Linked DNA regions of Rhizobium rhizoryzae. The protein of the gene in region 2 interacts with the protein of the main gene of each other region in a pairwise test. Links are inferred from orthologs where the notes say so. Each region holds a gene or a part of one and is shown on either strand. Other genes may lie near its edges. The genes, in order: G6N80_RS18890 and G6N80_RS19860.

What was found.
Region 1: the proteins of G6N80_RS19860 (region 2) and G6N80_RS18890 interact in binary tests that used the Escherichia coli proteins (3 or more experiments, as listed by UniProt). The link is inferred for Rhizobium rhizoryzae from one-to-one orthologs.

What each region holds. Positions count from the first base shown.
Region 1 is NZ_CP049250.1:2,708,263-2,711,162, forward strand. It holds G6N80_RS18890 (NAD(P)H-hydrate dehydratase), read right to left. Parts: upstream 2,245-2,900; coding sequence 757-2,244; downstream 1-756. Other genes in the region: G6N80_RS18885 (DUF72 domain-containing protein), read left to right, coding at 1-770; G6N80_RS18895 (P-II family nitrogen regulator), read left to right, coding at 2,560-2,898. UniProt on the Escherichia coli protein: Bifunctional enzyme that catalyzes the epimerization of the S- and R-forms of NAD(P)HX and the dehydration of the S-form of NAD(P)HX at the expense of ADP, which is converted to AMP.
Region 2 is NZ_CP049250.1:2,887,554-2,904,739, reverse strand. What follows is about bases 8,968-11,728. They hold G6N80_RS19860 (TrmH family RNA methyltransferase), read right to left. Parts: upstream 10,907-11,728; coding sequence 10,028-10,906; downstream 8,968-10,027. Other genes in these bases: tuf (elongation factor Tu), read left to right, coding at 11,449-11,728; G6N80_RS19865 (response regulator), read left to right, coding at 9,515-10,015; G6N80_RS19870 (HD-GYP domain-containing protein), read left to right, coding at 8,968-9,404. Outside these bases: G6N80_RS19905 (penicillin-binding protein 1A), read left to right, coding at 1-2,442; G6N80_RS19895 (NAD kinase), read right to left, coding at 3,771-4,544; G6N80_RS19885 (chemotaxis protein CheW), read left to right, coding at 5,111-5,572; G6N80_RS19880 (putative pterin-binding protein), read left to right, coding at 5,619-6,113; G6N80_RS19875 (ATP-binding protein), read left to right, coding at 6,110-8,335; more of G6N80_RS19870, read left to right, coding at 8,346-8,967; more of tuf, read left to right, coding at 11,729-12,624; G6N80_RS19840 (glycosyltransferase), read left to right, coding at 12,871-13,641; preprotein translocase subunit SecE, read left to right, coding at 14,114-14,314; transcription termination/antitermination protein NusG, read left to right, coding at 14,331-14,861; rplK (50S ribosomal protein L11), read left to right, coding at 15,005-15,436; rplA (50S ribosomal protein L1), read left to right, coding at 15,439-16,134; rplJ (50S ribosomal protein L10), read left to right, coding at 16,483-17,001; rplL (50S ribosomal protein L7/L12), read left to right, coding at 17,062-17,186. UniProt on the Escherichia coli protein: Specifically methylates the ribose of guanosine 2251 in 23S rRNA.

The DNA.
Region 1 (2,900 bases), 180 kb from region 2 along the record:
GGACGTTTGAGCCTTGGGAAGGAACGTTTTATCCGGAAAAGCTGGCCAAGAAACGGCAGTTGGAGTTCGCCAGCCGCGAACTGACGGCGATCGAGGTGAATGGCACCTACTATTCAAGCCAGAAGCCGGAGACCTTTGCAAAATGGGCCTCAGAGGTTCCAGATCATTTTGTCTTTTCGTTGAAGGCCAGCCGCTACTGCACGAACCGGAAGGTGTTGGCAGAGGCTGGCCCGTCCATCGACAAGTTTCTGAACCAGGGAATTGCCGAACTTGGGCCTCATCTCGGGCCTATTCTCTGGCAATTCATGGCAACGAAAGCTTTCGATCCCGCTGATTTCGAAGGCTTCCTGCAACTCCTTCCAAAGTCGCTCAACGGCCTGCCTCTTCGCCACGTCGTGGAACCGCGTCACGCGAGTTTCTGTTGCGAGGCGTTCGTGGATCTTCTGGCAAAGTACGACGTAGCAGCAGTGTGTGCTGACCATGAGGAATACCCGATGTTTGCGGATGTGACGTCGGACTTCGTCTATCTGCGCCTGCAGCGCGGTTCCGATGATGTGAAAACCTGCTATCCGGAACCTGAGCTCGAACGATGGGCAGACCGCATCTCGGTCTACGCCGAGGGCGGCACGCCGGACGATCTGTCGCTGAACGCCCCAAACCGGAAGGCCGCGAAGACCCCTCGGGACGTCTTCGCTTTCTTCATCACAGGGGGTAAAGTCAACGCACCCAACGGTGCCCGTCGGCTTTTCGACAAGCTCAAAGGGGATTGAGGCTTTCGAGCGCGGATGGAATTGCCGTGACAAGGTCCTCTGCCGTCATGCCTCTTTTCGCGTGTTGCGCCGCTTGCGCATGAAGCCAGACTGCCGCGGCGGCGGCCTCATAGGCGGGCATTCCCTGCGCCAAATGCGCGCCTGCAATACCGGCCAGCACATCTCCGGATCCCGCAGTCGCCAGCCAGGGCGGCGCATTCTCATTGATCAGACAACGTCCATCGGGTGCGGCGATTACCGTGTCCGGTCCCTTGTCGATGACGACTGCGCCTGAGCGGGCGGCAGCAAGTCTGGCACGCTCTATCTTGCCCAGGCTGTCATTTCGAGCCAGATCCGGAAACAGCCGTGCGAACTCGCCTTCATGAGGCGTCAGAATATATGGACTTCCGATGTTCTTGAATGTCGCGAACAGCTGCCCGGGATTAGACGAGAAGGACGTGATTGCGTCGGCATCGATAACGCAGGGCTTGGCAGCCAGGACTTCGATGTAGTCCCGAATCGTCTCTCCGACACCAAATCCAGGGCCGATAACGCAGGCGTGGATCTTGGCCTCGGAGAGCCACTGCTCCACGTCCAGTCGCGAACTGACAGACCGGACCATGACCGCGGTCAGCGATGCGGCAGCGACATCGAGTGCATCCGGCGGAACGCCCACCGTGACGAGCCCTGCCCCGGCATGAAGGCCTGCGGCAGCGGCGAGACGTGCGGCTCCGGTATGGCTGCGTCCCCCGGAAAATACGGCCAGATGCCCGCGACGGTACTTATGCGTATTGGCTTCAATCAAGGGGTATTCGATTTGCCAGGCTTTCGGATTGTTGACCGAGACTGATCGGGCATGTTGCTCGACGATCCGTCTTGGCATGCCGATCGACGCGACCTCCACTGTGCCGCAGAATGCGCGGCCCGGCATCAACAGATGTCCCGGCTTGCGAGCCTCGAATGTGACGGTGACATCGGCATCGAACGCCGCACCCCGCATGCGCCCTTGATTCCCGCAGATGCCGGTTGGAAGATCAACCGCCAGGACCGACGCATCGGCAAGCTTCACAGCCTCGATCAGGGTCTGGACAGGCTCGGGCAAAGGTCGTGTCAATCCAGCACCAAACAAGGCATCGATGACCAGATCATCTCGTTCAGGAGCGTAGGCGGAAATGGGTTCTATCGGCAGCGGGCACCGCTCTCGTGCATCTCTCGCCGCCCCCTCAACGCTCGACCTTCCCCAGGAAAAAACGGCGACATTGCATCCATGGCTAGCGAGAACCTTGGCAGCGACATAACCATCGCCGCCATTGTTACCCGGGCCACAAAGAACTGCGATCTTCCGAGCCTCTGGAAAGTGCCGAAGTGCGGATGCAGCCACGGCATAACCCGCCCGTTCCATAAGAGCAGCGATCTCAATTCCACGCCCTACCGAATCCGCATCAGCGGCTGCAGCCTCCTCGGTCGTGAACAGGATTGTCTCATCACGCAGCATCTTTGAGCATTTCCCCAAGTTTTCATTCTTGAACGTCAAACGAGGTCCCAATTTAAGATGATTTTTTGTGCTTTTGCATATTTTTTAAACTCGCTTAAATGCGACTTTCGTGTGCACTTTCGGACTAACCCTCTCTCACCAGCTTCCCCTTGCATTGTGCATCGTGAAACCATAGCCTGCAATCAAGCAGGAGGAGGGTTCTAGATCCGGAACCAAAAATTCTTTGCCGCTCCATGCGGTTGGCACGCTACGTGCATCTAGTTGGGCAAACGGGCATCACCCGTTTTCGAGGGAGAAGCGGAGAGTTATTTTCTCATGAAGAAGATTGAAGCGATCATCAAGCCTTTCAAACTGGACGAAGTCAAAGAAGCGCTTCAAGAGGTCGGGCTGCAGGGCATTACAGTAACGGAAGCGAAGGGTTTCGGTCGCCAGAAGGGGCATACCGAGCTTTATCGCGGCGCTGAGTATGTTGTTGACTTCCTTCCGAAGGTTAAGGTGGAAGTGGTGCTGGCTGATGAAAACGTGGATGCGGTGATCGATGCGATCCGCAACGCGGCTCAAACTGGACGCATTGGCGATGGCAAGATCTTCGTCTCCAACGTTGAAGAAGTTGTTCGCATCCGCACCGGCGAAACTGGTGTAGACGCAATCTGACA
Region 2 (17,186 bases):
CTTGGATATTTTTTCGGCCTGGCGTGCATCGCGTTCTTTGCGTTTGCTGCCGTCGCCGCCGTCTACCTGATGGGCGTATCCAAGGATCTTCCGAATTACGAGGTATTAGCCTCCTACGAGCCACCGGTCGCAACGCGCGTCCACGCAGGTAATGGAGCGCTGATGGCAGAGTATGCGCGAGAGAAGCGCCTCTTTCTGCCGATTCAGGCCATTCCGGACCGCGTCAAGGCGGCATTCATCGCTGCGGAAGACCAGAATTTCTACAAGCATCCCGGCGTTGACCCCTGGGGTCTCGCACGTGCGGTCGTCAACAATATCCAGAACATCGGATCCGGTCGGCGGCCTGAAGGCGCATCGACGATCACCCAGCAGGTTGCCAAAAACTTTCTGCTCTCAGCGGACCAAACGATTGATCGAAAGGTCAAGGAAGCGATCCTCTCCTTCCGCATCGAGCAGACCTACTCGAAGGACAAGATTCTCGAACTCTATCTCAATGAGATCTTCTTCGGGTTCAATTCCTATGGCATCGCAGGCGCGGCGCTGACCTATTTCAATAAATCCGTGACGGAGTTGACGATTGCGGAGGCGGCCTACCTTGGAGGGCTTCCCAAGGGACCTGCCAACTATAATCCATTCCGTCATGAAGAAGCTGCCATCACCCGCCGCAACTACGTGATCAGCCGCATGGCGGAAGACGGCTACATCACCGCCAGTGACGCCGAGCAGGCCAAGAAGCAGCCGCTCGGAGTGAACATGAACCGTGGTGGCGCGACGCTCGCTGCGTCCGAATACTTCTCGGAAGAAGTACGCCGCCAGATCATAGAAAAATACGGCGACAAGGCTCTTTATGAAGGCGGCTTGTCCGTTCGTACGTCGCTCGATCCGCAGTTGCAGATCATGGCCAGGGCTTCGTTGCAGAAGGGATTGGTCGATTACGACGAGCGCCGGGGTTATCGCGGTGCGATTGCAAAGATCGGCGTGTCCGGTGACTGGGGCCCGGAACTTGCCAAGGTTCCGGCTCTCCGCGATGTTCCGGAGTGGAAGCTGGCCGTCGTTACTGCAGTATCCGACAAGCAGGTCGATATCGGCCTTCAACCTGATCTGGTCGCCGGTAAAGTTGTCGAGGAACGCAAAAAGGGAACCATCCCTGCCGATCAGATGAAATGGGCCTTCCGCGATGCAAAGGGCGTCAAGAAGACGGCCAAGTCTCCGGTCGGTGTGGTCGAGGCGGGCGATGTCGTCTACGTCGAGCCGATCGAGAACAAGCCTGGTATCTTCGCGTTGAGGCAACCCCCGAAGGTCCAGGGCGGTATGGTGGTGATGGATCCGCATACGGGCCGCGTCCTGGCCATGGTGGGCGGCTTCTCCTACGGTCAGTCGGAGTTCAATCGCGCGACACAGGCGATGCGTCAGCCCGGTTCGTCATTCAAGCCCTTTGTCTATGCTGCCGCGCTGGACAATGGTTACACTCCATCCTCTGTCATTCTGGACGCCCCAATCGAAGTCACATCTGGTGGGCAGGTCTGGAGCCCGGATAACTACGGTGGCGAATCGGGTGGCCCGTCGACGCTGCGAGTCGGCATCGAGAAATCGCGTAACCAGATGACTGTGCGCCTCGCGCAGGACATGGGCATGGATCTGGTTGCGGAATATGCGCAGCGTTTCGGCATCTACGACAAGATGGCGCCGCTTCTGTCCATGTCGCTTGGTTCCGGTGAAACCACCGTTCTGCGTATGGTCTCGGCCTATTCGGTCATCGCGAATGGTGGCAAGCAGATCAAGCCCACCCTGGTTGACCGTATTCAGGATCGCTATGGCAAAACGATTTTCCGCCATGAGGAGCGGACCTGCGAAGGATGTAATTTCAATAGTTGGGCAAACCAGCCTGAGCCAACGCTGATCGATAACCGCGAGCAGGTTCTCGACCCGATGACGGCTTATCAGATCACATCGATGATGGAAGGTGTTGTCCAGCGTGGCACCGCCGCCGGTAAGATCCCGGTGAAGGATCGTCCGGTTGCGGGCAAGACCGGTACGACGAACGACGAAAAGGATGCCTGGTTTGTCGGCTTTACGCCGAACCTTGTTGCTGGCCTCTACATCGGCTTCGATACACCGACGCCGCTCGGTCGTGGCGGCACTGGCGGCAGCCTCTCGGCACCGATTTTCGGTGAATTCCTCGCTCAGGCTGCCAAGGTAACCCCGGCGACGAAATTCCAGGTTCCTGCTGGAATGCAGTTCATTGCTGTCAACAGAAAGACCGGCATGTTTGCGCTTGAGGGTGAGCCGGATACGATCGTCGAAGCTTTCAAGCCGGGAACAGGGCCTGCAGATACGCTGACGATCATTGGCGCCAATGCGCAGTTGCCTCCTGAGGAAATCCTCAAGACATCGCCGCAGGCACAGCAGGCTGTAACCTCCGGTTCCGGTGGCCTGTTCTGATCCAGCACAACGGCTGGGTCACGCGCCGACCTGATGGCAAGCTCATTGTGATGCTTTACAGATCTCGTCGGTGGAACTATTCAACCGTCAAATCCCGAAAGGACGAGAAGGCAGAGAATGCGCAACGAGACTTTGAATGTTATCGACGAAATCAAGCAGGCCATAAGCCTGCTGAGGAGGCATCTTTGACTGGGATCAGGCGGTAAGACGACTGGACTGGTTGAACAACAAGGCAGAAGATCCAACACTCTGGAACGACGCCAGCGAAGCGCAGAAGCTCATGCGCGAACGCCAGCAGTTGGACGACAGCATCAGCGGCGTAAAGTCTCTGGAGCAGCAACTGCGGGACAATATCGAGTTTATCGAGCTTGGCGAGGAAGAAGGCGACGAAACCGTCGTTCGCGACGCGGAAGATGCGTTGAAGGTTCTTCGGGCTGAAGCAACCCGCCGGCAGGTCGAAGCCATGCTCTCGGGCGAGGCGGACGGCAACGACACCTATGTTGAAGTTCACTCCGGCGCTGGTGGTACCGAATCGCAGGATTGGGCAAACATGCTCCTGCGCATGTATACCCGTTGGGCGGAGCGCTCGGGCTTCAAGGTGGAACTGCTGGAAGTCCATGACGGTGAAGAGGCGGGCATCAAATCTGCCACGATCCTGGTCAAGGGCCATAATGCCTATGGCTGGCTCAAAACCGAGTCCGGCGTTCACCGGCTTGTCCGCATTTCTCCTTATGACAGCAACGCACGTCGTCACACGTCATTCTCGTCGATCTGGGTTTATCCTGTGGTTGACGACTCGATCCAGATCGAAGTGAACGAAAGCGATTGCCGTATCGATACCTATCGCTCATCCGGTGCAGGCGGACAGCACGTCAATACGACGGATTCGGCCGTACGAATCACGCATATTCCAAGCGGTATCGTGGTTGCTTGCCAGCAGGAGCGTTCGCAGCACAAGAACCGCGCCAAGGCGTGGGATATGTTGCGCGCACGTCTGTATGAGGTCGAATTGAAGAAGCGGGAAGAGGCGGCAAACGCCGAAGCCGCATCGAAGACCGATATCGGATGGGGTCATCAGATCCGCTCGTATGTTCTCCAGCCCTATCAGTTGGTGAAAGATCTTCGGACCGGCGTGGAAAGCACGGCACCGGGCGATGTTCTGGATGGTGAACTGAACGAGTTCATGGAGGCGGCCCTTGCGCACCGGATCAACGGTGGTGCCGGAGCAGACGTGGCCGACATCGATTGAGATGCTGGATCGTTGATCCGTGATTAAAATGGGGCTGCGTGCAAGTTGCGCAGCCCTTTTTTGTATCCTGCGGGAATATTCAGTCTGAGAACTGCTCGGCCAGGATCCGCTCGGACCAGGAATGATCGGGATCGGACAGGATCCTCGCGGTCCGATCGCTGGATTGCGAAATGATAACTTTCAGGACGCTCTTGACCTCGGTATTATCTGCGACAGCGTTCACGGGTCGTTTGTCTGCTTCCAGAATATCGAGCTCAACGCAAACCTTGTTTGGCAAAAGCGCGCCGCGCCAGCGACGAGGGCGAAACGCACTCACCGGTGTCATGGCCAGCAAAGGGGCTTCCAGTGGGAGAATGGGTCCGTGAGCAGACAGATTATAGGCAGTGGAACCTGCTGGCGTCGCGATCATCAGCCCGTCACAAATCAGCTCCTCGAGGCGTGTATGCCCGTCGATCGTTACGCGCACCTTTGTCGCCTGGTAAGATTGCCGGAAGATGTAGACCTCATTGATGGCGAGTGCGACGGATTTGGATCCATCTGCATTGATGGTTTTCATCTGCAAAGGATGAAGGTCGTTTTCAACGGAAGCATTGATTCGCGCGTTGAGGCCATCGACACGGTAATCGTTCATCAGGAAGCCAACGGAACCACAATTCATGCCATAGATTCGTTTGCCGCTATTGATGGTCTGGTGAAGGGTCTGAAGCATGAATCCGTCGCCTCCCAGGGCAACGACGACATCGGCGTCGGACACGTCATGATTCCCGTAGAGCGATGTCAACTCGGCAAAGGCCGCCTGCGCCTCTGGTGCTGGAGAAGCCAGAAAGCAAATTTTGTAGCTGCTAGAAGACATTGGCTCTCCTCGTTCCTGGCACTTTGGTAGCCGATATCGGTCTCCAGGTACAAGGCCATGCTGAGGGTTGATGGTTCTCCCTCTCTTTTATCTCTTCTTCGTCTCGAAAATTGGATTTGGGGGTTTACACAGCGGCCAGATATGCTAGTTGGACACCCGCAAGTGCCCTTGTAGCTCAGTTGGTAGAGCACCTGATTTGTAATCAGGGGGTCGCGGGTTCGAACCCTGCCGGGGGCACCATTTTTCTTCTCATAGTCGCCGTTCACTATGGTAGCTCACAAGCTGCCTCTGCGTGAAAAAGCGAGAATTCAATCAAATTGAAGCAATTATTTCAGCGTCGATTAGACTCTTTCGACTAGGTTGAAAGCGTCGGGCGATGCGGTCGCATCACCACCGAAATGAATGCGGACCCGACCGAATCGATGCTGAGACGCAGTTAAGTCATCTTCAGCGCGGACATCCTCACGATTTTCAGCTGTCAGGCATGCAGGCCATTGTTCTTGCGTGAACGGCATCCCTCGTCGGTTCGGAACCATTGCCCGAAACTGCCAGATGAGGATCGACCCATGACGGCCGCAACCAAGAACGACGCTCTGGAAATCATCGCCTTCCGTTTGGGCGAACAAAACTTTTGCATCCGCACTACTGGCGTGCGTGAGATCCGCGGTTGGGGGCCATCGATGCCTATCCCGAACGCGCCTGAATTTGTGCTCGGTGTCATCAATTTGCGCGGCAACGTGATTCCCACCATTGATCTGGCGCGCCGACTTGGCATGACGCCAGCGGAACGCACGGAACGCAGCGCTATCGTCGTGGCTGAGGCTGGTCCAACGATTGTAGGCCTGGTCGTCGATCACGTGACAGACATGCTGACTGTGTCAGCTGACCAGTTGCAGCCGGTTCCCACCGTCCTGACCAGTTTCGACAGCCGCTACTGCGACGGGATCATCACCCACGACTCCGGAATGATCTGCTACCTCAATATCGAACGTCTGTTCGAGAACGACCAGATCCCTCAGGCAGCTTGAGTTGCTGCCTCTTCACACTCCGAGAAAACAAAACGGGCCTTCAAAAATGCGATTTCTCACTCTGATCGCTTCTTCCCTGCTGTTTGCCTCCTCGGCCCTGGCGTTGGACGCGCCGAAAGGGCCCGTGATCTTGACGGTAAAGGGCACTCTTGCTCATGCCAATGTCGGCGCGACAGCGCAGTTCGACCTTGAGATGCTGGAAAAACTGGACGGCCGTACAGGCAAAATGAAGACACCGTGGACGGAAGGAGAAACAAGTTTCTCGGGTCCGCTTCTTCGAGCGATCCTGAATGCTGCGGGAGCGACTGGCAGCAAACTTCAGGTGAAGGCCTTGAACGACTATTTCGCGGAGGTGCCCGTTGAAGATGCCGAGAAGCTGGATACGATTCTGGCGACGCGACAGAATGGCAAGGTGATGTCGATCCGAGAAAAGGGGCCTCTTTTCCTGATCTATCCGTTCGATAAGGATCCAGCACTTTACAACGAAAAGTATTTTTCCCGGTCTGTCTGGCAGATCAAGGAGATTGAGGTAAAGCCGTGACACCAGCAATGCCGTTCGGTGGCGAGGTCATTCGCCGCGCCAGCCGGACGACGGCGGCGCTTCAGATCTTCGCAGTGATCCTGCTGGGGATCCTCGTTTCCATCTACATCGATATCTCGAACCGGCAGGGTAATCTTAAAGACGCTGTCCGTGAAAACGCGATGTGGTCTGTCTACCAACTGGACCGTGAAGCGGACGAACTGTTCCATTCCCTGAAGGAAGTGCCTTTCGAAGGGTTGGAAGCCGCCGCGACGCGCGAACGGCTCGCCCTGCGTTTCGATATCGTCTACTCGCGCATGGACGTGTTGCGGAAGTCGAAGTTCGAGCAAGGCTTTTCAGCAGACAACGAGGTCAAGGCGAGGCTGGAACAGGTTCAGGGCATGATCATGCATCTGGACCCGGTCTTTAGCAAGTTGACGCAGGTTGACCCCGCGTCCGTGAATGCCCTCGAGCTCCTGGCGCAGGCCAGTGCATTGTCGGAAGCGACGGGTGCTCTGCTCGTTTACACGAATACGCTCACGAGCGAAGAGCGCGCCCAGAACCGGTTAGAAGTGGAGGCGCTGCAGCAGAAGGCCTTCCTGATCGTCGGTCTTTTGTCGATTTCTGTTCTGCTCCTCATCGTCGGGCTCAGACGTCAGTTGCGCGGTGTGCAGGCGGCAGGTGCGAGCCTTGAGGCTATGGCGCACGAATTGACAGTGTCATATCAGGCAGCTGAGGCGGGCAACCGCGCCAAATCACAGTTCATGGCGACCATGGGCCATGAGATTCGTACACCTCTCAATGCCATATTGGGCATGGTGGAACTGCTGGAACTGAACAAGCTCCCCGAGGATGCGCTGAGCCGTGTTAGAGCAATTCGCCGTTCCGGGGAGGCTCTGCTCGATATCATCAACGAGATCCTGGACTACGCTAAAATCGAGCACGGCAAGCTTGAGCTAGAGGAGCGTCCGGTCGATCTCGTCACGCTGGCGGAAAATTCGGCGGAAATGATGCGCGGACGCGCGACGGAAGCGGGAACGCGCATTTCTGTAGACCTTCCCCATCGTTGGCATGCGCGGCACGTCCTTGCGGATCCCACACGCCTGCGTCAGGTGATGTTGAACCTGATGAGCAATGCCGTGAAATTCACCAGCGAAGGTACCGTAACCTTGCGGATGCGGCAGCAGGTTCGCCAGAGTGGGGTTTGGTTGCGCGTTGAAGTTCAGGATACTGGCATCGGTATAGGCGAAGAAGGGCGTAAAAAGCTGTTTCGACCCTTCTCTCAGGTCGATGCCAGCATCAGCCGTCGCTACGGCGGCACCGGGCTGGGGCTGACCATCTGCAAGGAGATCATTGACCGCTTCGGTGGTCGGATCGGTGTGGATAGCGCACCTGGTTTCGGCAGCACCTTCTGGTTCGAGGTCCCGGTGCAGGCAACAGAGGCTCCGGCAACGGAACAGGATGTCGAAACGCCCAACGTATTCGCCAGGATTGCGCCTCTGAGGATCCTTCTGGCTGAAGACAACAAGATCAACCAGCAGGTTATCCTCGGCTACCTTGGTCATCTGGGACAGGCAGCGGCTGTCGCTGAAAATGGTCAGGTCGCACTGGAATTGGCATCCAGGCAGGATTTCGATCTTGTTCTGATGGATATGCAGATGCCGATCATGGACGGGATTGAAGCAACGCGTCGTCTTCGTGAGCCCGAGAGCCGGAACAGGAATGTGCCCATTATAGCGCTGACAGCAAATGCTTCGGAAGAAGATCGACGCCTGTGCAGGGACGCTGGCATGACTGGCTTCCAGGCAAAGCCAATTAGTCTCGCTGCCCTGCATGCCCTGTTGCAAGATGTAATTCCCATGTCCTCTACCGAGCCGGAACGCCCTGCTGTCGATACGATTTCAGACAACCATTCGCAGGAACCGAGAAGCGGTATCGCGGCTGTGGCCGACCGAAGGAAGGAAATTGAGGATATCCTGGGCGCAGATGCCTTTGAGGAGCTCATGGCAGCATTTTTTGATGATGCAGTCGATCTTCTGAATTCACTGAATGTCTCAATGCAGGACGGACGTAAGGAAAATTTTGACACGCTTCTGCATAATCTAAAGGGAGCTGCAGCCAATATCGGTCTGGAGGAGATTGCCATGCAGGCGCAAACTCTTCGCAAGAGGGAACTCACACTGTCCGACATTGATGAGCTTTCGCAACAAATTCGTGCCGCGCAGACTGCGCTGGCCGCCTGAGGAGAAAGACATGAACATTCTGGTGGTCGACGACAACAAGACCAATCTGGTTCTGCTAAAGAAACTTGTTGCGACCGTGGATGGATGCAAGGCAATTGGCTTCTCCAGTCCCGAAGAAGCGCTGCATGCAATGCCGGACTTGGACTTCGATATCGGAGTGATCGATTTTCAGATGCCTGTCTATAATGGCGTTGATCTCCTCGTCGAGATTCGCCGCTTCGATAAATATCGCGATAAGCCGTTCGTAGTAGTGACAGCCGATGGCGATACCGCCACCCGAATGACGGCGTTGAATGCTGGCGCGATTGATTTTCTGACGAAGCCGATCAACCCCCTCGAGTTTCAGGCGCGCATCCGTAATCTCGCGGCTCTGACCACAGCTCGAAATCAATTGGCAGATCGGGCGGAATGGCTGCGCACCGAAGTTGAAAAAGTCGTCAACGAACTGCGCGAGCGTGAGCAGGAAATAATTTATCGACTGACCTTGGCTGCTAGCTATAAAGATCCGGAGACGGCAATGCATACCCTGCGGGTGGGCGCGTATTCGGAAGCAATCGCCAAGGCCTATGGCCTGCCAGAGGAAATCTGCGCCGACATTCGCATGGCTGCTCCGATGCATGACATCGGCAAGGTGGGTATTCCGGATGCCGTACTTCTGAAACGAGGCATCTATACCGACATCGAGCGCGCGCAGATGCAGTGTCATACATCGATCGGTTCGAAGATATTGGGACATTCTCGCTCGAGCTTGCTTCAACTGGCCGCTGAGATCGCCGGGGCCCATCACGAACGTTGGGATGGGCAGGGGTATCCGCATCGGCTTTCCGGAGCCGAGATCCCTTTGGCAGGCCGAATCGTTGCAATTGCCGATAGCTTTGATGCGCTTACGACGGCTCGACCATATAAAGAGGCATGGACCATAGATAAGACGATCCGGCATATTCAGGATAGAGCTGGCAGTCAGTTTGATCCTCAATGTGTTCAGGCTTTCATTGATGCATTGCCGGATATCAGAAGAATCATGAACGCGCCGCACGAGCAAACCGAAGAACCGGGAGCTGCCGCCTGAACATCTGGTTATCTTAGCCAGGAATTAGAATTTGAAGTCGGTGTTTGGGTTGCAAGGCGCGTGGCTGATCCCGGAAATGGCTGCGCGCCAAATGATTTTGCAGAAACACCTTGATCGCGTTCATCGGCCTTGACCCACAGGTTCGTGCGAAAATTATGGGAACCTTTCCCGTGCTTGTGAGTTCTCACGGATCGGATGGCGGGCCGAATTCAATGACCTATAAAATTTTGATTGTCGAAGATCAGTTGCTGATCGCACTTCATATCGAGGATGCGGTAATGGCGCTCGGCCACGATGTGGTGGGAATAGCAGCGAATTCACAGGACGCGATGAAATACGCTCAGGATTGTGAAATCGCGCTCGTCGATGTGCAGTTGCAGGACGGAATAACCGGCCCGACCATTGGTGCTGCATTGGCGCAATCTGGCGCGACCGTCCTCTTCATGACCGCCAACCCGGATCTGCTGGGGGAGGGCGTGCCAGGAACACTCGGTGTCATTTCCAAGCCGATCTTCGATCTGGAGCTGGTAGGTGCCATCCAGTTCGCAGCGGATCTCCGGTCAGGGGGAGACGCGCTGGCGCCAGAACGCTTCAAGCGTTTCGAAAACTGATATTGCTGAGGGCTACCTTCGCTTGAGGAACTTTCCTGTTGCATAAAGTGCGATAGCGGCGGCGTTCGAAACATTGAGCGACTTGATGGCGCCAGGCATGTCAAGTCGGGCCAGCGCGGTCACCGTTTCACGGGTTTTCTGGCGCAATCCTTTTCCTTCAGAACCAAGCACAAGGGCAATCTTGTCTCCCGTGAAGGTCCCCTCGATTGGAGCTGGTCCCTCCGAGTCGAGTCCTATCGACTGGAAGCCGAGTTTATGAAGCTCACCAAGTGCATCCGCCAGATTGGTGACTTGGATGTAGGGAATAAGCTCCAGGGCCCCTGACGCAGACTTTGCAAGCACGCCCGATTCGGTCGGGCTGTGACGCTGGGTCGTGATCACCGCACCCGCATCGAATGCGACGGCTGAACGCATGATCGCCCCCACATTATGCGGATCAGTTACCTGATCGAGAACCAGAAGGAGAGGGCTGTCTTTCAGCGCTTCGAGCCGTCGAATGGGAAGCGCTCTGGTCTCAAGCATGACGCCCTGATGGATCGCTTCAGGCCCTAGGATGCGCTCGATGTCCGACGGAACGACGAATTCCACCGGAAACGACAGCGCTTCCGCTGGGCCGATATCGAGCCGGATGAATGCATTTTGCGTCACAAAGAGGCGCACCAGTTTGCGCGCCGGATTTTCAATGGCTGCGCGAACGGTATGAAGCCCATAAAGGTAGACCTGTTCCGCCTCGAGCTGCGGCGGAGACCAATCTGCGCCTGCCTTGCGGCGCTTGACGGGCGCTGGCGTCGGAATTTCGCCACGCTCTCTCTTGGAATCGCGAACTTGCCGACGCAGAGTGGCGTAGTGGCTGTCCCGGGCGGATTTGTCTTTGTTGTCGTTCTTGGTCATGCCCGCCTTATAACGACTGTGCATCCAAGGCGAAAGTCCGCCGTCATCCACAGGTCGAAGAGAAGTTTTGAAATTTCTCGAAATTTTCATTTGATGTCGTGTTGACAGCAGGCGAACTGGCAGTCATATACGCCGCCGTGACTGCAGCAAACGACGCGGTTCACAAGCTTGGTCTTCGGTCCAGACAGAATACTGGAGGGATGCCCGAGTGGTTAAAGGGGACGGACTGTAAATCCGTTGGCTCAGCCTACGTTGGTTCAAATCCAACTCCCTCCACCATTCTGATCTTTGACCGAACAAGCCCGCGGGTATAGCTCAATGGTAGAGCAGCAGCCTTCCAAGCTGAATACGCGGGTTCGATTCCCGCTACCCGCTCCAAATTCTACCAAGAAACATTCAGTTGATAGCGTCTGGCTGTTGCGCGTGGATACCTCCGGGACCTTTGCAATAATTATCTTGCGCATTGAACTGGAAAGCCTTAAACGGCGTCACCAAATCCGCACGCGCGGATGAACCATTCTTTTTGATCACAGGAAGCATCAATGGCAAAGAGCAAGTTTGAGCGTACCAAGCCGCATGTGAACATCGGCACGATTGGCCACGTTGACCATGGCAAGACGTCTCTGACGGCAGCGATCACGAAGTACTTCGGCGAGTTCAAGGCGTACGACCAGATCGACGCTGCTCCGGAAGAGAAGGCGCGTGGTATCACGATTTCGACGGCTCACGTTGAGTATGAGACGGCGAACCGTCACTACGCCCACGTTGACTGCCCCGGCCACGCCGACTACGTCAAGAACATGATCACGGGTGCAGCGCAGATGGACGGCGCGATCCTGGTTTGCTCCGCCGCTGACGGCCCGATGCCGCAGACGCGCGAGCACATCCTTCTGGCTCGCCAGGTTGGCGTTCCTGCGATCGTTGTGTTCCTGAACAAGGTCGACCAGGTTGACGACGCTGAACTTCTGGAACTCGTAGAGCTTGAAGTTCGTGAACTTCTGTCGTCCTACGACTTCCCGGGCGATGACATTCCGATCGTCAAGGGCTCTGCTCTTGCTGCTCTGGAAGATTCGAACAAGACGATCGGTGAAGACGCGATCCGCGAGCTGATGGCTCAGGTTGACGCCTACATCCCGACGCCAGAGCGTCCGATCGACCAGCCGTTCCTGATGCCGATCGAAGACGTGTTCTCGATCTCTGGCCGTGGTACGGTTGTGACGGGCCGCGTTGAGCGTGGTATCGTGAAGGTCGGTGAAGAAATCGAAATCGTTGGCATTCGTGCAACGACGAAGACGACCTGCACGGGCGTTGAAATGTTCCGCAAGCTGCTCGACCAGGGTCAGGCCGGCGACAACATCGGTGCTCTTCTGCGTGGCGTGAACCGTGACGGCGTTGAGCGCGGTCAGATCCTGTGCAAGCCTGGCTCTGTCAAGCCGCACAAGAAGTTCAAGGCAGAAGCCTACATCCTGACGAAGGAAGAAGGCGGCCGTCATACGCCGTTCTTCACGAACTACCGTCCGCAGTTCTACTTCCGCACGACGGACGTGACTGGCATCGTCACGCTTCCGGAAGGCACGGAAATGGTTATGCCTGGCGACAACGTAACCGTTGACGTTGAGCTGATCGTTCCGATCGCGATGGAAGAAAAGCTGCGCTTCGCGATCCGCGAAGGTGGCCGTACCGTCGGCGCCGGCATCGTCGCCTCGATCATCGAGTAATCAGACAAGGTGGGGGGACTTGATCTCCTCACCATGATCAATTGAAAAACCGGGTGGCCTGAAACGGTCGCCCGGTTTTTTCGTTTGAAGGCGGATATCCTAGGCCGCTTGGATGATTGCAGTCGCACGATTGGCCCAGTTGAGCGCTCTGACACTACCTTGCAGCGCCTTTGGCAATATTCAATTGACAGTATCCGAAGCTCATCCTACGCGAAGGCGCGGCCAGTGAGGATGATGGGGAAGCGTATGTCGGATTTGACTGTGGTTTTGACGAGTTGTCGTCGGCATGACTTGCTCGTGAAGACCCTCGATAGCTTTTTTGCTTCAAACGACTATCCGCTTCATGAGTTCATCGTCATTGAAGATTCGGACCAGGTTGAGGTCGAGAAAATAGCCGCTCGTTATCCCGGGCAGCCTCTCAGGTTTATTGTGAACGGCAATAACATCGGCCAGCACCGATCGATTGACAAAGCCTATGCTTGTGTGACGACACCTTACATTCTCCATCTTGAAGACGATTGGGAGTTTCCCAAGCCCGGCGTGGTACGGCAGGCCCTGGATGTTCTGAAGGCGGATGACGACCTGCTTCTCGTTTCTCTCAGGTCCGATAAGGACATGCCTGCGAACATTCGACGCCTGCCTATTTTCGGACAACCGGCAGCGCACCGAAAAGTCGGCCCACTGGCTCATCACGTTTGGTTCAGCTTTACTTTCAATCCTACGGTAAAGCGATTGTCCGACTACAAGCTTCTGCCGGGCGGCTATGCGGCGTTCAATAGCGAATCGGCTCTTAGTCTTCACTACAAGAATCAGGGCCGAATCATGGGGTGGCTGGTCGACGCGGGCGTTGACCACCTCGGTTGGGAGCGCAGTAACTACACACCTGTCGAGCAGAAGAGCTTTCTCACCCTTTTGGGAAAAGCGAATCGCTTTTTTTCAATGCGTACAATGCGAAAATGGAAAAATTCGATCACTCGTCGAGTCGACCATTTGCGACGCAAACAGCGCCTCAAGTAACCCCAATCAGGGTCCTTGAGCCTTGAGCGACCGCGTCCAAGGCCTCCACGGCAAAACTGGATCAACACGACGCATACATGCTGTGCCCTCCAGGAATTATCTCGACGAGAAAACCGGAATTTGTGAGGAAAATCACAAACCCACTTGCCAAGTCCAATCAGTCGTCTTAAAGGAGCGCCATGCTTTTCAAGGGCAACCTTGAAGAACGGGAATAGGGGTATAGCTCAGTTGGTAGAGCGGCGGTCTCCAAAACCGCAGGTCGGGGGTTCGAGCCCCTCTGCCCCTGCCACTCCCTTGATCGGCGCGCAATCATTCAGCAGGCGGATCGGGAGTTTCGTTACAAAGGCATTAATCGGATGCTGTTTTTCCACTTGTCAGATGGAAAGACGGTGTTTATGTAGGGTTCAAACAGACACGCGGTGCGTGGGGCTGAATAGTATCAGCTTTACGCGCCGTAATTGCGTGGGCAGACATGGCATCCAAAACAAATCCATTTACGTTTCTCCAGCAGGTGCGGGCTGAAACGGCAAAGGTTACATGGCCGTCGCGTCGTGAGACGATGATCTCCACGGCAATGGTCCTTGTCATGGTCATATTTGCTGCCCTGTTCTTTTTTGCGGCAGACCAATTGATTGGTTGGCTTATTGGCCTCGTGCTGTCTATCGGCGCTTGATTGAGTGGAGATGAAGATGGCGGCACGTTGGTACATCGTCCACGCTTATTCGAATTTTGAGAAGAAGGTTGCGGAATCGATCGAGGAGAAGGCTCGCCAGAAGGGGCTTGAGCATCTTTTCGAAAAGATCCTGGTGCCGACAGAGAAGGTCGTTGAGGTTCGTCGCGGTCGCAAGGTCGATAGCGAGCGGAAGTTCTTTCCGGGTTATGTGCTTGTCCGCGCCAACCTGACGGACGAAGCTTATCACCTGATCAAGAACACTCCTAAGGTGACGGGTTTCCTCGGATCGGATAATAAGCCGGTTCCGATTCCGGACCATGAAGCAGACCGTATCCTTGGTCAGGTCCAAGAAGGTGTTGAGCGGCCAAAGTCGTCCATCTCCTACGAGATTGGTGAGCAGGTTCGTGTTTCTGATGGTCCGTTCGCCTCGTTCAACGGTATCGTTCAGGATGTCGACGAAGAGCGGTCTCGCCTCAAGGTGGAGGTTTCCATCTTCGGTCGTGCGACGCCCGTCGAGTTGGAATACGGTCAGGTCGAAAAGGTCTGATCGAGAAGGGGAGGTTCTCCCCATGCGCGTGGGAGGAGGCGCCTTAGCCGGGCGACAAGTTCCTGACCACGCAACCGCAGCCGCCAGCATTCGCATGTTGGCATTGAGGGCCGGGTAACCGGTTCAATTGGAAAGGCAGAGAAATGGCTAAGAAAGTAGCAGGCCAGCTCAAGCTCCAGGTCAAGGCAGGATCGGCAAACCCGTCTCCGCCAATCGGCCCGGCACTTGGTCAGCGCGGCATCAACATCATGGAATTCTGCAAGGCATTCAATGCCGCTACGCAGGAAATGGAAAAGGGTATGCCGATCCCGGTCGTCATCACCTATTACCAGGACAAGTCCTTCACCTTCGCTATGAAGCAGCCGCCGGTTACGTACTGGCTGAAGAAGGAGGCAAAGATCCAATCCGGTTCCAAGACGCCTGGTAAGGGTGCGAAGGCCGGTACCATCACCAAGGCTCAGGTCCGCGCGATCGCTGAAGCCAAGATGAAGGATCTCAACGCGGCTGACGTTGAAGGCGCAATGCTGATGGTTGAGGGCTCTGCCCGCTCCATGGGCCTGGAAGTGGTGGCTTGATCATGGCTAAGGTAGCAAAGCGCATTCAGAAGGTTCGCGAAGGTATCGATCCTACCAAGTTGATCGCCCTCACCGACGCAATCTCTCTCGTCAAGGACCGTGCAACTGCAAAGTTCGACGAGACAATCGAAATTGCCATGAACCTTGGTGTTGACCCACGTCACGCTGACCAGATGGTTCGCGGTGTTGTCAATCTGCCGAACGGCACTGGTCGCGATGTTCGCGTTGCGGTTTTCGCTCGTGGCGCCAAGGCTGATGAAGCCAAGGCAGCCGGTGCGGACGTTGTTGGCGCTGAAGATCTCGTCGAGATCGTTCAGGGCGGCAAGATCGATTTCGATCGCTGCATTGCAACGCCGGACATGATGCCGCTCGTTGGCCGTCTCGGTAAGGTTCTCGGCCCGCGTGGCATGATGCCGAACCCGAAGGTCGGTACGGTAACCATGGACGTCGCAGGCGCAGTCAAGGCCTCCAAGGGTGGCGCAGTCGAGTTCCGCGTCGAGAAGGCTGGTATCATCCATGCCGGTATCGGCAAGGCTTCCTTCGACGCCAAGGCTCTGGAAGAAAACATCAAGGCGTTCGCTGATGCCGTCGTCAAGGCAAAGCCGGCCGGCGCCAAGGGCAACTACGTAAAGCGTGTTGCACTGTCCTCGACCATGGGTCCGGGCGTGCGCGTAGAGCCTTCGACGGTTCTCGCTTGATTTTAAGATGGTCGGCTTGTTGCTGACCGTCGCAAAGAATTTTCGGGCCTCCGGGCCCGGAAAATCCGGGGAAACCCGGAATTCCTGTCCGAGATTGCGGGTGGTTTCGACCTTAATCGTTTGACCTGCATGAGACGGGTAAGATCTGGATTATCGACAGGCGCGCGCGATGCGCCCCTGAGGGTTCCGGTTCGAACCTGATGTGCCTTGTGCCGTAACCATACCGGTTACGTGCGGGGGGACAGGATCCTCGAGCGCTGCTCGGGATCTTGCAATAAGGTCCCAAGTGGCAAAGGCAACCCGGCAGGTCCCGATCCTTTGATCGGTCCTGTCAACTGGAGACAGACAGTGGAAAGAGCGGAAAAACGCGAATTCGTCACGGAGCTGAACGAAGTCTTCAAGGCTTCTGGTTCGGTTGTCGTGGCCCACTATGCTGGTGTTACAGTTGCGCAAATGAACGACTTTCGTTCGAAGATGCGCGCAGCTGGCGGCACCGTCAAAGTCGCGAAGAACCGTCTGGCCAAGATCGCTCTTCAGGGCACGGAGTCCGAAGGGATGGTAGATCTCTTCAAGGGCCAGACGCTGATCGCATACAGCGCCGACCCGATTACGGCTCCGAAGGTCGTCATGGATTTCGCCAAGACCAACGACAAGCTCGTTGTTCTGGGTGGCGCCATGGGCTCGACCACGCTTAACGCGGAAGGCGTCAAGTCGCTTGCGACCCTGCCTTCGCTGGACGAACTGCGTGCAAAGCTGCTGGGTATGATTCAGACCCCGGCTACTCGCATTGCAGGTGTTGTTCAGGCACCGGCAGCACAGCTCGCCCGCGTTTTTGCGGCCTACGCAAAGAAGGACGAAGCCGCTTGAGGCGGTTTTTCGCTGTAACAAACAAACCAGTTCGAACCGAACACAAAAGGACTTAAGAAAATGGCTGATCTCGCTAAGATCGTTGAAGACCTCTCCGCTCTGACCGTTCTGGAAGCTGCTGAGCTTTCCAAGCTGCTGGAAGAGAAGTGGGGCGTTTCTGCAGCTGCTCCTGTAGCTGTTGCTGC